Regions from separate parts of the Micromonospora terminaliae genome, predicted to be linked through region 2. Evidence: riboswitches for the same ligand, from Rfam matches in the RefSeq annotation. Region 2 holds a riboswitch; the other holds the start of a gene.
The links. A riboswitch is a leader RNA that binds a small molecule or an ion and turns the genes downstream of it on or off. The one in region 2 is predicted to bind thiamine pyrophosphate.

Region 1 (7,202 bases), 690 kb from region 2:
CGGTCGCCGAGGGCTGAACACAGTGGAACGGCCCGCCGCCCCCCGGTGCGGGGGCGACGGGCCGTGCCGGTCGAGCGCTAGTTTCCGCTGCCGTCCTGGCCGGCGGTGCCGTCGGTCGGGCCGTCGGTCGGCTGGCTGGCGACCCCGCCGTTGGCCCGGCGCTCCAGCACGCCCCGGTTCAGGTAGACCTCGATCATGTCGTACAGGATGTCCCGTGCCTGCGTGTCGGTGGAGCTGATCCGTTCCCCGTCGGCGCGGGTGACCACGCAGTAGGCCAGGTAGTGGCCGCGGACCTGCCAGCCGACCCGGGCGGCCGCCGTTGCCACCACCTCGGTGTTCTTGTCCGCGGCCATGCCGCGGAACCGGCCCTGCCGCTCGTCCAGGATCGGCCGGATCCGGTCGCGCGCCCGCTGCGCGCTGGCCACGTCGGTGAGGTTGAACAGGCCGGCGGTGAGCAGGTGGTCGCCGTCCGCGGAGCGCAGGGTGGCCCGGACCACCTGGTTGCAGCCGAGGCGGACCAGCAGGTCGGCGACCTCACCGGTGGCCGCGACCGCGCAGCTGCCGCTGGAGTGCGTCTTGAGCACCCGGTACGCCGGCTGCCCGTCGGCCACGACCAGCTGCTGGCCGGGGAAGACCTCCTTGGCGGTGAGCGCCGCCTGGTCGGTGTCCCGCGAGTCCAGGTCGTGTCCGTCGGCCGCGGCGGACTGCTCCACCACCGGCTGGCTGCTCTGCTGGCCGGCCTGCGGCGTGGCGGTGCGGTCCTCGAGGAGGGCGGCGACGGCGAGCCCCGTGAGGGCGAGCAGCATGAGTACGGCGGCGCCACCGATCAGCACCTGCCAGGCCCGGCCGCCGCCGCGCCGACGCTCGGCGTGGCGGGAGGGGGCCAGGTCCAGCGGATCGGTGGTCCGGACCACGGGGTCGGCCGGGGCCGCCATCTCCGGTCCGGGCGCGGCGGCGGGCGTCGGCTGCGGCACGGGCGGTGCGGGCGGCGCCACCGGCGTGGGCTGCGGCACGGGAGCGGGCTCCCGGGGCGGGGCGGGCCGGCTGGGCGCTGGAGCCGGTGCCGGGCGCGGCGGGGCCGGCGCCCGGGCGGCCTCGACCGCCGGGGCGGGCCGCACCGGCGGCGGCAGCGACGGGGTGGGGAAGCGGGACGGCGAGGGACCCGCCGGTGGAGCCGCCGCGGCACCGGGCCCGGACGGGTCCGCCCCGGGTCTCGGGTACTCCAGGAAGGCGTCCTCATCGGACTCGTACCGATACACCATGTTGGCTAGAGTAGGGGCCATTGTCCCTTTCGTGGGTAATATCGCGAAATTCCGGCGGAGTGGCGTGGGATCCTGCCCGGCGCACCGTCGCCGATGCCGCTACCGGCCGGTGCGACAATTCCCGACGTGACCGGCGACCACTACTTCACCGCTGAACCCACGACCCCCGCCCAGCCGCGTGAGGTCGCGTTCTCCGTCGCCGGGCGCGACTACACCCTCGCCTCGGCCAGCGGCGTCTTCTCGGCTGCCCGCCTCGACCCCGGCACGGCCGTCCTGCTGCGCAAGGCCGACCTGCCGGGGCCCGACGTCACCGGCCCGCTGCTCGACGTGGGGTGCGGCTTCGGGCCGATCACCTGCGTGCTGGCCAGCACCGCGCCGGCCGCCACCGTCTGGGCGGTCGACGTCAACCAGCGGGCCCGCGAGCTCACCGCCGCCAACGCCGCCCGGGTCGGCGCCGCCGACCGGGTGCGGGTGGCCGCGCCGGACGCCGTACCCGCCGACGTCGCCTTCGCGGAGATCTGGTCCAACCCGCCGATCCACATCGGCAAGGCGGAGCTCCACGAGCTGCTGCGGCGGTGGCTGCCGCGGCTCGCCCCGGACGGGGTGGCCTGGCTGGTCGTCGCGCGGCACCTCGGCGGCGACTCGCTGCACCGCTGGCTGGTCGAGCAGGGCTGGCAGGTCGAGCGGCACGCCAGCCAGAAGGGCTTCCGGGTGCTCCGGGTCACCCGGTAATCGAGTGTCGCGCAGGCCCTCCCCTCGGGCAGGATGCCAGCGTGGGATACGTGGACGTGGCAGGGGCCGGGCACATCCTCCCGGATGGCCGGGAGCTCTTCGCCGACGTGTCGTTCCGGGTCGGTGAGGGCGCCAAGGTGGCCCTCGTGGGCCCGAACGGCGCGGGAAAGACGACCCTGCTGCGCATGGTCGCCGGCGACCTGCCGGTGAAGACCGGTGCCGTCGCCCGCTCCGGCGGGCTCGGCGTCATGCGCCAGTTCATCGGCATGATCGGTGACGAGTCGACCCTCGCCGACCTGGCGCTGTCGCTCGCCCCGCCCGCCCTGCGCGACGCCGGCCGCCGCCTCGCCGACACCGAGGCGGCCATGCGGGCGGCCGAGGTCCGCGGCAAGTACAGCAGCGCCGCCGGCAAGGCCCAGCTCGCGTACGCGGACGCGCTGGCCGCCTGGGGCGAGACCGGCGGGTACGACGCCGAGGTGCTCTTCGACACCGTCGCCACCATCGTCCTCGACCTGCCGTGGGACGCCGCCCGGGAACGGCCGGTGCGGACCCTGTCCGGCGGCCAGCAGAAGCGGTTCGCACTGGAACTGCTGCTCCGCGGCCCGGATGAGGTGCTCCTCCTCGACGAGCCGGACAACTTCCTCGACGTGCCCGGCAAGCGCTGGCTGGAGGCCCGGCTGCGCGAGTCCGGCAAGTCCGTGCTCTACGTCTCGCACGACCGGGAGCTGCTGGCCCAGACCGCCGACCGGGTGGTCGCCGTCGAGGGCGGGAGCGCGTGGGTGCACCCGGGCGGCTTCGCCAGCTGGCACGAGGCCCGGGTGGCCCGGCACGCCCGCCTCGACGAGCTGCGCCGCCGCTGGGACGAGGAGCACCAGAAGCTGCGCGAGCTGATGCTCATGTACAAGCAGAAGGCCGCGTACAACGACGCGATGGCCTCCCGCTACCAGGCCGCGCAGACCCGGCTGCGCAAGTTCGAGGAGGCCGGGCCGCCGCCCGTACCCCCGAAGGAGCAGGACATCCGGATGCGCCTGACCGGCGGGCGGACCGGCAAGCGCGCGGTGATCGCCGAGCAGCTGGAACTGGACGGCCTGACCTACCCGTTCGACCTGGAACTCTGGTACGGCGACCGGGTCGCGGTGCTCGGCGCGAACGGGACGGGGAAGTCGCACTTCCTGCGCCTGCTCGCCCGCGGCGGCACCGACCCGGACCCGGCCAACATCCCGGTCGACGGGGCGAAGCTCGCGCCCGTCGGGCACGACGGGGTGGTCCGCCTCGGCGCCCGGGTGCGGCCCGGCCACTTCTCCCAGACCCACGACCGTCCGGAGCTCATGGAGAAGACGCTGGTCGACATCCTGTGGCGGGGCGACGAGCACCGGGCCGGCATGGACCGGCACGCCGCCATGGCGGCGCTGTCCCGGTACGAGCTGGCCGGGCAGGGCGACCAGCGGTTCGGCACCCTTTCCGGCGGCCAGCAGGCGCGTTTCCTGGTGCTGCTGCTGGAGCTGTCCGGTGCGACCCTGCTGCTGCTCGACGAGCCGACCGACAACCTCGACCTGGCCTCCGCCGAGGCCCTCGAAGCGGGCCTCGACGCGTTCGCCGGGACGGTCGTCGCGGTCACCCACGACCGGTGGTTCACCCGGTCCTTCGACCGGTTCGTGCTGTTCCGGGGCGACGGCGAGGTGGTGGAGACCCCGGAGCCGGTCTGGGACGTCGGGTGACCGCCCGGCCGGCGGCATAGGGTGGATCTCGTGACTGAGATGACCTACCGCCGGCTGGGCGACTCCGGACTCGTGGTGTCCGTGGTCGGCATCGGCTGCAACAACTTCGGCCGCAAGCTCGACCTCGACGGCACGCGGGCGGTGGTCGACGCCGCGCTCGACGCCGGGATCAACTTCTTCGACACCGCGGACATCTACGGCGAGCCGCAGGGCGGCTCCGAGGAACTGCTCGGGCAGGCGCTCAAGGGCCGCCGGGACGACGTGGTGGTCGCCACCAAGTTCGGCATGGACATGCACGGGTTGAACGGGCCGGACCACGGCGCCCGGGGCGCCCGCCGCTACATCGCCCGGGCGGTCGAGGCGTCCCTGCGCCGCCTCGACACCGATCACATCGACCTCTACCAGATGCACGAGCCCGACCCGGGCACCCCGATCGACGAGACCCTCGCCGCGCTGGACGACCTGGTCACCGCCGGCAAGGTGCGCTACCTCGGCAACTCCAACTTCGCCGGCTGGCAGATCGCCGACGCCGACTGGACCGCCTCCTCCCAGGGCCGGACGCGCTTCATCTCGGCGCAGAACCACTACTCGTTGCTGGAACGGTCCGTCGAGGCCGAGGTCATCCCGGCGTGCGAGCGGTTCGGCCTGGGCATGCTGCCGTTCTTCCCCCTCGCCAACGGCCTGCTCACCGGCAAGTACAAGCGGAACGAGAACCCGCCCGCCGGCAGCCGGCTCTCGGGCGGCGGCCGGTACGCCGAGCGCCTCGCCGCCGCCGACTGGGACACCATCGAGGCGATCTCGGAGTTCGCGGCGCAGCGCGGGCTCAGCATGCTCCAGGTGGCCATCGGCGGGCTCGCGGCCCGTCCGGCGGTGACCTCGGTGATCGCCGGCGCCACCACGCCCGAGCAGGTAAGCGCCAACGCCGAGGCGGGCACCTGGCAGCCCACCGACGAGGACCTCGACGCCCTCGACGCAATCCTCTGACCCACCCCTCGCTGCCCCGGCGCCGCCCTTGAGGTGCCGGGGCAGCGTGCTGTCCACCGTGGCTCGACGAGGGCATCCGGACAGCATGACGTGACCGGGAGATCACCCGCTGTCCCCAACCTCCATGCGGGACGGTCGGTGGGAAATTCCCCACCTGCCCCTTGGCGGATCCGCGCCCGCGTCGTACGGTAGGCCCGCAAGTGACCCACGGGAGCCCGGTGCCACCGGGCTGAGAGGGGGGCTGGAAGCCCCCGACCGTCGAACCTGATCCGGGTAATGCCGGCGCAGGGAGGAGTGTTGCCGTGCCGTCCCTGGGACGACTGCATCTGATCACCGACACCCGGCCGGGGCGGGACCCGCTCGGCGTGCTGCGCGCCGCCCTGCCGGTGGCCCGCGCCGAGCTGGTCGTCCAGGTCCGGGTCGAGGACGACGCCAGCGACCGGGAGGCGTACGAGCTGGCCCGGCAGGTGGTCGGGCTGTGCCGGCCGTACGGGGCGACGTGCCTGGTCAACGACCGGCTGCATGTGGCGCTGGCGGTCGACGCCGCCGGCGGGCACGTCGGCGCGGAGGACCTGCCCGTCGCGGCCGCCCGCCGGGTGCTCGGCGCCGGCGCCCTGCTCGGCGCGACCGCGCGGGAGCCGGGCGGCGCCGCCGCGGCGGTCGCCGCCGGGGCCAGCTACCTGGGCGTGGGCCCGTGTCACGCGACCACCACCAAGTCCGGCCTGCCCGACCCGATCGGCCCCGCGGGGCTGCGCGCGGTGGCGGGTGCCGTGGACGTGCCGGTGATAGCCATCGGCGGGGTGACCGTCGCGTCGGTGCCGGCGTTGCGGGCGGCCGGGGCGTACGGGGTGGCGGTGGTCGGTGCGCTGTCCGGCAGCCCCGATCCCGCACGTACGACCGCCGAGCTGATCGCGGCGCTGACGTGCTGACCCGACCGGACGTCGCCATCGTGGGGGCGGGACCGGTCGGGCTGGCGATCGCGTGGCGCTGTGCTTCGCGAGGGCTGCGCGTGACCGTCCACGATCCCGCACCCGGCTCCGGCGCCTCGCACGTCGCCGCCGGGATGCTCTCGCCGGTGGCCGAGGCGTACTTCGGCGAGCACGAGTTGACCGGCCTGCTCGCCGAGTCCGCCGCCCGCTGGCCCCGCTTCGCCGCCGACCTGACCGACGCGGCCGGCGCCGACATCGGGTACCGCGCCGACGGCACCCTCGTGGTCGGGCTCACCGCCGACGACCTGGCCGAGGCGCGGCGGCTCTGGTCGTACCAGCAGGGGTTGGGACTGCCGATCACGCCGCTGCGCCCCTCGGAGCTGCGCGACCGCGAACCGGCGCTGGCCCCGCGGGTGCGGGGTGGCGCGGTCGCCCCCGGCGACCACCAGGTCGACCCGCGCCGGCTGGTTCCCGCGCTGCGGGCGGCGGCCGAGCGGGCCGGCGCGGTGCTGCGCCCGGACCGGGTCGGCGCGCTGTCCGAGGTGGACGCCGGGCTCACCGTTGTCGCGGCCGGCTGCGGCGCCGCCGCGCTGACCGGGCTGCCGGTCCGGCCGGTCAAGGGCCAGGTGCTCCGGCTCCGCGCGCCCGGTCGCGGCGCGCCGGGCTTCCGGCACGTGATCCGGGGGTACGCCGACGGCGAGTCGATCTATCTGGTTCCGCGGGACAGCGGCGAGGTGGTGGTCGGGGCGACCGTCGAGGAGCGCGCCGACACCGAGGTGACCGCGGGCGCGGTGCTCCGGTTGCTCCGCGCCGCCGTGGACCTGGTGCCGGAGCTGGCCGAGTACGACCTGGTCGAGGCGATCGCCGGGCTGCGCCCCGGCACCCCGGACAACGCGCCGATCATCGGGCCGCTGCCCGGCCGCCCCGGCGTGCTCGTCGCCACCGGACACCACCGGCACGGCATCGTGCTCACCCCGGTCACCGCCGACCTGGTCACCGAGCTGATCGTCACCGGCGAGCCGGATCCGCTGCTCGCCCCCTTCACCCCGGTCCGGTTCGGGAAGGAGCCCACGTGGAACTGATCGTCAACGGCGCGGGACGGGACCTGCCCGGCGGCTCGACCGTCGCCGACGTGGTCCGTGCGGTCACCGAGCAGGAGCGCGGCCTGGCGGTCGCCGTGAACGGCGAGGTGGTGCCGCGCGGCGGCTGGACGGCCACGGTGCTGCGCGACGGCGACCGGGTCGAGGTGCTCAGCGCCGCCCAGGGCGGGTGAGCCCGATGTCCTTCGAGATCGGTGGCGTCGGCTTCGGCTCCCGGCTCATCCTCGGCACCGGCGGCGCGGCCAACCTGCACTTGCTGGAGCAGGCGATCCGCGCCTCCGGCACCGAGCTGGTCACGCTGGCGCTGCGCCGGGTGGACACCGCGCCGGGCGCCGCGGGCGGCCTGCTCGACCTGCTGGACCGGTGCGGGGTACGGCTGCTGCCGAACACGGCCGGCTGCTACACGGCGTCCGAGGCCGTGAAGGTGGCGCAGCTCGCCCGGGAGGCGTTCGACACCGACTGGGTGAAGCTCGAGGT
Region 2 (7,202 bases):
CATCTTCGCGAAGCTCGGGGTGCGGGACCGGGTGCAGGCCGTGGTGGTGGCGTACCGGAGCGGGGTGGCCCAGCCGCGGCGGTAGCGGGGCTCAGCCGATCAGCGGGCGGAAGGTGCCCAGCACCACGCTGACCGTGAGCGCCGCACCGGCGATCGCCGCCGCGGCGGCGACCAGCAGGGCGTCCGTCCGGGTGAAGTGCTGGCGCCGGGCGACCGTACGGGCGGTGCCGGCGTCGAAGCCCCGCGCGTCCATGGCGACGGCCAGCCGGGTGCCCCGCCGGATCGCCCCGACCAGCAGGGCGAACGCCGTCGATCCGAACAGCCGCAGCTTCGCCAGCGGGTTGCGGCCGGCGTCCACGCCCCGGGCCCGGCGGGCCATGCTGATCATCCGCCACTCCTCCTCCAGGAGCGGCACCAGCCGGAACGCGGCCAGCGCGCCGATGGCGAAGCGGGCCGGCGCCTTCGCGTTCTGGATGAGCGCGTCGGCCAGGTCGGTGGGGTCGGTGGTGGCGAAGACCAGGATCCCGGGCAGCGCCACGGCGAGCATCCGCAGCACCAGGCCCAGCGCCGTGACCAGCACGCCCTCGGTGACCAGGACCGGGCCGGCCTCGAACAGCACCCGGCCGGAGCGGTCGGCCGCGAAGAGCACCAGCGTGACCAGGATGCCGGCGGCGCCGGCCAGCAGCGGCCAGGCCCGGCGGGCCAGCACCCGGTAGCGGACGCCGAACAGCGGCAGCACCGCGAGTTCGGCGGCGATGGCGATGGCCGGGGCCACCGGATCGAGGGTCGCCACCAGGATCAGGGTGAAGACCAGCGCGGCGGCCAGCTTCGCCACCGGGTTGCGGCGGGCCAGCGGCGCCCCGGCCGCCGCGACCGGTTCGACGCTGATCACCGGCGCTCCAGGGTGACGGTGCGGTCTGGGCCGGATGCTGAGCGCGGCGGGGGCGTCATCGGCGCTCCAGTGACGGTGCGGTCTGGGCCGGATGCTGAGCGCGGCGGGGGCGTCATGGGCGCTCCAGGGTGACGGTGCGGTCTGGGCCGGATGCTGAGCGCGGCGGGGGCGTCATGGGCGCTCCAGGGTGACGGTGCGGTCTGCCAGCGCGGCGACGAAGTCCGCGTCGTGGGTGACCGCGACGACGCCGTGCCCGGCGTCACGGAGGTCGGCGAGGAGGTCGACAAGTTCCCGCCAGGTCCGCCGGTCCTGGCCGAAGGTGGGCTCGTCGCAGATCAGCAGCCGGGGCGCGGTGGCCAGGGCGGTCGCGACGCTCAGCCGCCGCGCCTCGCCACCCGAGAGGGTGTACGGGTTGGCCCCCGCCAGCCGGTCCAGACGCAGCCGCTCCAGCAGTTCGTCCACGGTGGCCGTCACGGCGGCCTCGGGCTGCCCGGTGCGGCGCGGGCCGAGTGCCAGCTCGTCGCGCACCGTGCTCGTGACGAACTGGTGTTCCGGGTCCTGGAAGACCGAGCCGATCCGGCCGGCCAGGGCGGGTGCCCGCCAGCGGTGCGGGGGAGTGCGCGCGTCGCGGCCGGCGAGGGCGGGGGTGGCCACGACCGTGCCGGTGCCGGGGCGGAGCAGGCCGCCGAGGAGCAGGGCCAGGGTGGACTTGCCGGCGCCGTTCGGGCCGAGGACGGCGAGCGCCTCGCCGGCGCGTACCCGGAGGTCGGTGGGGGCCAGCCGGGGCGGCAGGCCGAGCCGGTCGGCGGTGAGCAGCACCTCGCCGGGCGGCGTGGTGGCGTGCCGCGGCGGCACGGTGCGGCCCGGCACCCAGACCCCGGCGGCGGCGAGCGCGTCGCCGTGCGCGGCGAAGACCGCCTCCGGCGGCCCGTCGGCGCGCACCCCGCCGCCGGGCTCCAGCACGACGACCCGGTCGACCAGCGGCAGCGCCTCGGCGACCCGGTGCTCGACGAGGATCAGCGTGGTGTCCGCGTCGAGGGCGTCGGCGACGGCCCGGCGGACCAGGTCTGCGCCGCCCGGGTCGAGGTTGGCGGTCGGCTCGTCGAGCAGCAGCAGGCCCGGGCGCAGGGCGAGCGTGCCGGCCAGCGCCAGCCGTTGCTGCTCGCCCCCGCTCAGCGCGGCGGTGGGCCGGTCCCGGTCGTAGGGGAAGCCGACCCGGCGCAGCGCCTCGTCGACGCGGGGCCAGATCTCCTCGGCGGGTACGCCGCGGTTCTCCAGCCCGAACGCCACGTCGTCGCCGCAGCGGGCCATGACGAGCTGGGTCTCCGGGTCCTGGAAGACGATGCCGACCCGCTCGCGGGCCTTGCGCGGGTCGAGCCCGTCGATCTCGACGGTGCCCTCCTGCTCACCGGAGTCCTCCGGCAGCAGGCCGGCGAGCGCCGCCAGCAGGGTGCTCTTCCCGGCCCCGGACGGCCCGAGCAGCAGAACCCGTTCCCCCACCTCGACGCGCAGGTCGACGCCCCGAACGGCCCAGCCCTTCCGCCCGGCATGCCGCCACCCGAACCCCCGCAACTGAACGGCACCCACGCGTCCACCTCCCCTCTCGGCCCAGCTTGGTTGATCAAGAGGTTTGCGTCAGGAAAACCGCTCCCGCTGACGCAAACCTCTTGATCAACGTGGTCTCGGCGCGGTCAGACCAGGGCGCGGTCGCGGCCCGCCGGGAAGCGGTCCAGGGCGCCGGTGTTCGCCAGGGCGCGGGTCAGGAACCAGGAGCCGGCGCCGGCGATCACCGTGGCGCTCACGATGGTCAGCAGGGCGTACGGCAGGCGGTAGTCGACCAGGTCGTAGGCCTTGTTCCAGTAGACGAAGTCGAAGATCGCGGCGGTCAGGCCGGTCAGCGCCCCGGCCAGCAGGGCCACCGGCAGCCGGTACGCGCGGTAGCGGAACGCCGCGAAGGCCAGCTCGGCGCCCAGACCCTGCATGAGGCCCTGGACGATGACGATGCCGCCCCACTGGCTGCCCAGCAGCGCCGAGATGATCGCCGCGAGCAGCTCGCAGTAGAGCGAGGCGCCCGGCTTGCGGATCACCAGCCCGCCGAGCACGGCCGGCACCAGCCAGACGCCGTAGATGAGTGTCTGCGCGGGCGGGAAGAACGCGAAGGCCGCGTCCGTGGCGCCCCAGAGCAGCCCCCAGGCCCAGAAGATGACGCCGAAGGCGACGGCGATCACCGAGGCGACGACGATGTCGACGGTGCGCCAGCGGTTGCTGTCGGTGTGGTTCATGACTGACTCCCAGTTCAGGTGAGGAACCAGGAGAAGACGCACGCCGCGCCCGGTGGTCACCGGACGGCGGCGCGGCTGGAGGTCGACCGAACTCCCTGCGCTGGCATTACCCAGATCAGGTTCGAGGGTCTGCGGGCACCGGCCCGCACTCTCAGCGCTGTGCGCTCCCCTGTCGGATGTGAAGTTGTCTCGTCGCAGACGCTAGCACCGACACCGCCGCCCGGCCCAGCAGGGCGATCGCCCGTTAGGGTGGCGGCCATGCGGGTCGAGGCGCGAGGGCTGACGTTCGAGGTACGCACCGGCGGCCCCGAAGGCGGTGAGCCCGTCCTGCTGCTGCACGGTTTCCCGCAGCACTCCGGCGAGTGGGACGAGGTGGCGCCCGCGCTGCACGCGGCCGGACTGCGCACGTACGCGCTCGACCAGCGCGGCTACTCGCCCGGCGCCCGGCCGGCGGAGGCCGGGGCGTACCGGATCCCGGAGCTGGTGGCCGACGCGGCTGCCGTGCTCGACGCGCTCGGGGTGACCGCCGCACACCTGGTCGGCCACGACTGGGGCGCCATCGTGGCGTGGGGCCTGGCGGCGGCGCACCCGGAGCGGGTGCGCACGCTGACCGCGGTGTCGGTGCCGCACCCGGCGGCCATGGGGCACGCGCTGGCCACCGACCCGCGGCAGAAGGCCCGTTCCTCCTACATCGCCCTGTTCCGCAAGCCGGGCAAGGCCGAGAAGGTGCTGCTGGCGTTCCGCGCGGCGACCTTGCGCCGGATGCTGTCCGGCGTGGGCGACGCCGGCCGGGTCGCCCGCTACGCCGACCCGATGCGCGAGCCCGGCGCGCTGACCGCGGCCCTGAACTGGTACCGGGCCATGACCGGGGCGGACATGAAGGCCGTCGGGCCGGTGGGCGTGCCCACCACGTTCGTCTGGAGCGACGGCGACGTGGCGATCGGGCGCACGGCCGCCGACGCGTGCGCCGCGCACGTGACCGGTGACTATCGCTTCGTGGTGCTGCCCGGCGTCACCCACTGGATCCCGGACGAGGCGCCCGGCCCGCTGGCCGCGGCGATCCTCGCCCGCACCGGCCGATGATCGCGAACACCGCGCCGGCCCGGCCGCACACCCGCGCGTCGCTCGCCGCCCAGCTCCACGACCTCGGGGTACGCCCCGGCGGGACCGTTCTCGTGCACGCCTCCGGCATGCTGGGCGAGGGCTCACCGCTGGCCCGCCTCCACGACCTCGACGCCGACGTGCTGCTGCTCGGCGTGGACCACGGCAGCAACACGTCCCTGCACCTGGCCGAGTACCGGCAGCCCGCGCCGCCCCGGCAGCGCTGCGGCGCGGCGGTGCTGACCGCCGACGGCGGCCGGGAGTGGGTGTGGTGGGACGACGTGCGCCTGGACGACGAGGGTTTCGCCCAGCTCGGCGCCGACCTGGAGGCCACCGGAGCGGTGCGGCTCGGGCCGGTCGGCGACGGGACGGGCCGCTTGATGAGGCAGCGGGCGGCGGTCGACTTCGCGGTGGAGTGGCTGGCCCGGCACCGACGGACGGAGGAAGCATGACGGTGAGTTCCGAGGGCTATCTGGCGGTGGTGACCGAGACGATCGGCCGGGTGGCCGCCGACCAGCGGGAGAACGTGGCCCGGGCGGCCGACCTGATCGCCGCGTCGCTGCGCGCCGACGGGGTGGTGCACGCGTTCGGCACGGGTCACTCGGAGGCCCTCGCCATGGAGATCGCCGGCCGGGCCGGTGGGCTCGTCCCCACCAACCGCATCGCCCTGCGCGACCTGGTGCTGCACGGCGGCGAGCCGGCCGGCGTGCTCGGCCCGAAGCTGGAACGCGAACCGGCCGTGGCGCACCGCCTCTACGAGCTGGCCCCGGTCCGGCCGCAGGACGTGTTCGTGCTCGCCTCGAACTCCGGCGTGAACGGCGCCATGGTCGAGTTCGCCTCGATCGTGAAGGAGCGCGGGCACGGGCTCGTGGCGATCACCTCGGCGCAGCACTCGGGCCGGATGACCTCCCGCCACCCGTCCGGTCGCAAGCTCGCCGACTTCGCCGACGTGGTGCTGGACAACGGCGCCCCGTACGGGGACGCCACCCTGCCGCTGCCCGGTGGCGGCGCGGTCGGCGCGGTGTCCTCGATCACCGCCGCGCTGCTGGCCCAGCAGATCGTCGCGGAGGTGGTCGCCCGGCTGATCGAGGCGGGGGAGCGGCCCCCGGTCTACCTGTCCGCCAACATCACGGGCGGCGACGAGCACAACGCCGAGCTGGAGGCCCGGTACGCGGGCCGCATCCGCCGCGGAGCCTGAGCGCGTTTCACGCTCCGCCCGATCGGGCACAGGCTGAGCTGCCGGTGGGAGGCCCCCACCGGCAGTACCGTCTTCCGTGGAGGTAGCGGGTGTCCAAGGAAACCGAGAAGCAGCGCTGGCAGCGCAACTTCGCCGACCTGCTCCAGGAGCTGCGGGTGGCGCAGACCGGGGTGCAGATCCTCTTCGCCTTCCTGCTGACCCTGCCGTTCAGCAACGGTTTCACCCGGACCAGTGGCTTCCAGAAGGACGTCTACATCGTCGCGTTGCTGTCCGCCGCCGCGGCCACCGCGATGATCATTTCGCCGGTCGCGTTCCACCGGGCGCTCTTCCGCCAGGGCCGCAAGCCGGAGCTGGTTCGCTTCGCGCACCGGATGGCCACCGGCGGTCTCGGCTTCATGCTGATCTCGATGGTCAGCGCGGTGCTGCTGATCACCGACTTCGTGCTGAGCCGCCCGATCGCGTTCCTGCTCAGCGCGCTCACCGGGGTCTGGTTCCTGGTCTTCTGGGTGATCCTGCCGTTCGCCCGGCGCAACTGGGGTGACGAGGACATCGACGACGAGGACGACGATCCGCCGGCGCTGGCCGGCGACTGACCGCCCGGACCTGCCAAATCGGACGTGCGCGCGAGGCTACCCCTGGGTAACACCCGGGGGTAGCGTCGTTTCGAGGCACGTCGACGCAGCCGGACCGAGGTCTCCAGGAGGCAGCCGTGACCACGACACAGAACAGCCGGCCCGACCCCGCCGGACACGGCGGCCCGACCGGGCGGGTGGCGCCCATCGACGACCCGCAGCCACCGCCCGGCGCGGACGGGGCCGGGCCGCTGCCCGCCGAGGCCGGCCAGGTCTCGGAGAAGGAGGCGCGGCAGGTCGCCGAGGCGGCCCGCGAGTCGGCCTGGGACCGGCCCAGCTTCGGCAGGGAGCTGTTCCTCGGCCGCTTCCAGCTCGACCTGATCAACCCCTGGCCCCGCCTCGACCCGGCGGAGGCGGCGCGGGCCGAGGAGTTCCTCACGGCGTTCGGGGCGTACCTGGACTCCGAGGTGGACGGTGCGGCCATCGAGCGGGACGCACGCATCCCCGACGAGGTGTTCCACGGGCTGGCCCGGCTCGGCGCCTTCGGCATGAAGATCGACCGCAAGCACGGCGGCCTCGGGCTGAGCAACCTGCACTACTGCCGGGCGCTGATGCGGGCCGGCTCGGTGAACCCGTCGATCGGCGCGCTGCTCTCGGCGCACCAGTCGATCGGCGTGCCGCAGCCGCTGAAGATGTTCGGCACCCCCGAGCAGAAGGAGAGCTTCCTGCCCCGGCTGGCCGCCGGCGAGGTCTCCGCCTTCCTGCTCACCGAGCCGGACGTCGGCTCCGACCCGGCCCGACTGGCCACCACGGCCGAGCCCACCGAGGACGGCACCGGCTACCGGCTCAACGGCGTGAAGCTGTGGGCCACCAACGGCACGGTCGCCACCCTGCTCGTGGTGATGGCCCGGGTGCCGGCGGCCGAGGGGCGGCGCGGGGGCATCACGGCCTTCGTGGTGGAGGGCGACAGCGAGGGCATCACCGTCGAGCGGCGCAACGCCTTCATCGGGCTGCGCGGCCTGGAGAACAGCCTCACCCGGTTCCACGACGTCTTCGTGCCGAAGGAGAACGTGATCGGCGGCGAGGGCAAGGGCCTGAAGATCGCGCTGACCACGTTGAACACCGGGCGGCTCTCGCTGCCGGCCATGTGCGTGGGC

Region 1: linked by a shared signal. The riboswitch ahead of GCE86_RS21980 (thiamine phosphate synthase) and the one ahead of GCE86_RS18730 (ECF transporter S component) in region 2 are both predicted to bind thiamine pyrophosphate.

The regions. Positions count from the first base shown of each region.
Region 1 is NZ_CP045309.1:4,810,613-4,817,814, reverse strand. Features, by position in the region: gene truA (tRNA pseudouridine(38-40) synthase TruA) at 1-17, shown strand, start outside; gene GCE86_RS22000 (hypothetical protein) at 78-1,262, opposite strand; gene GCE86_RS21995 (class I SAM-dependent methyltransferase) at 1,389-1,994, shown strand; gene GCE86_RS21990 (ABC-F family ATP-binding cassette domain-containing protein) at 2,036-3,712, shown strand; gene GCE86_RS21985 (aldo/keto reductase) at 3,752-4,696, shown strand; TPP riboswitch at 4,895-5,004, shown strand; gene GCE86_RS21980 (thiamine phosphate synthase) at 4,999-5,625, shown strand; gene thiO (glycine oxidase ThiO) at 5,619-6,707, shown strand; gene thiS (sulfur carrier protein ThiS) at 6,698-6,898, shown strand; gene GCE86_RS21965 (thiazole synthase) at 6,895-7,202, shown strand, end outside.
Region 2 is NZ_CP045309.1:4,122,015-4,129,216, reverse strand. Features, by position in the region: gene GCE86_RS18745 (response regulator) at 1-85, shown strand, start outside; gene GCE86_RS18740 (energy-coupling factor transporter transmembrane component T family protein) at 92-892, opposite strand; gene GCE86_RS18735 (ABC transporter ATP-binding protein) at 1,064-2,479, opposite strand; gene GCE86_RS18730 (ECF transporter S component) at 2,584-3,174, opposite strand; TPP riboswitch at 3,249-3,355, opposite strand; gene GCE86_RS18725 (alpha/beta fold hydrolase) at 3,433-4,257, shown strand; gene GCE86_RS18720 (AAC(3) family N-acetyltransferase) at 4,254-4,727, shown strand; gene GCE86_RS18715 (sugar isomerase domain-containing protein) at 4,724-5,473, shown strand; gene GCE86_RS18710 (DUF6328 family protein) at 5,563-6,066, shown strand; gene GCE86_RS18705 (acyl-CoA dehydrogenase family protein) at 6,183-7,202, shown strand, end outside.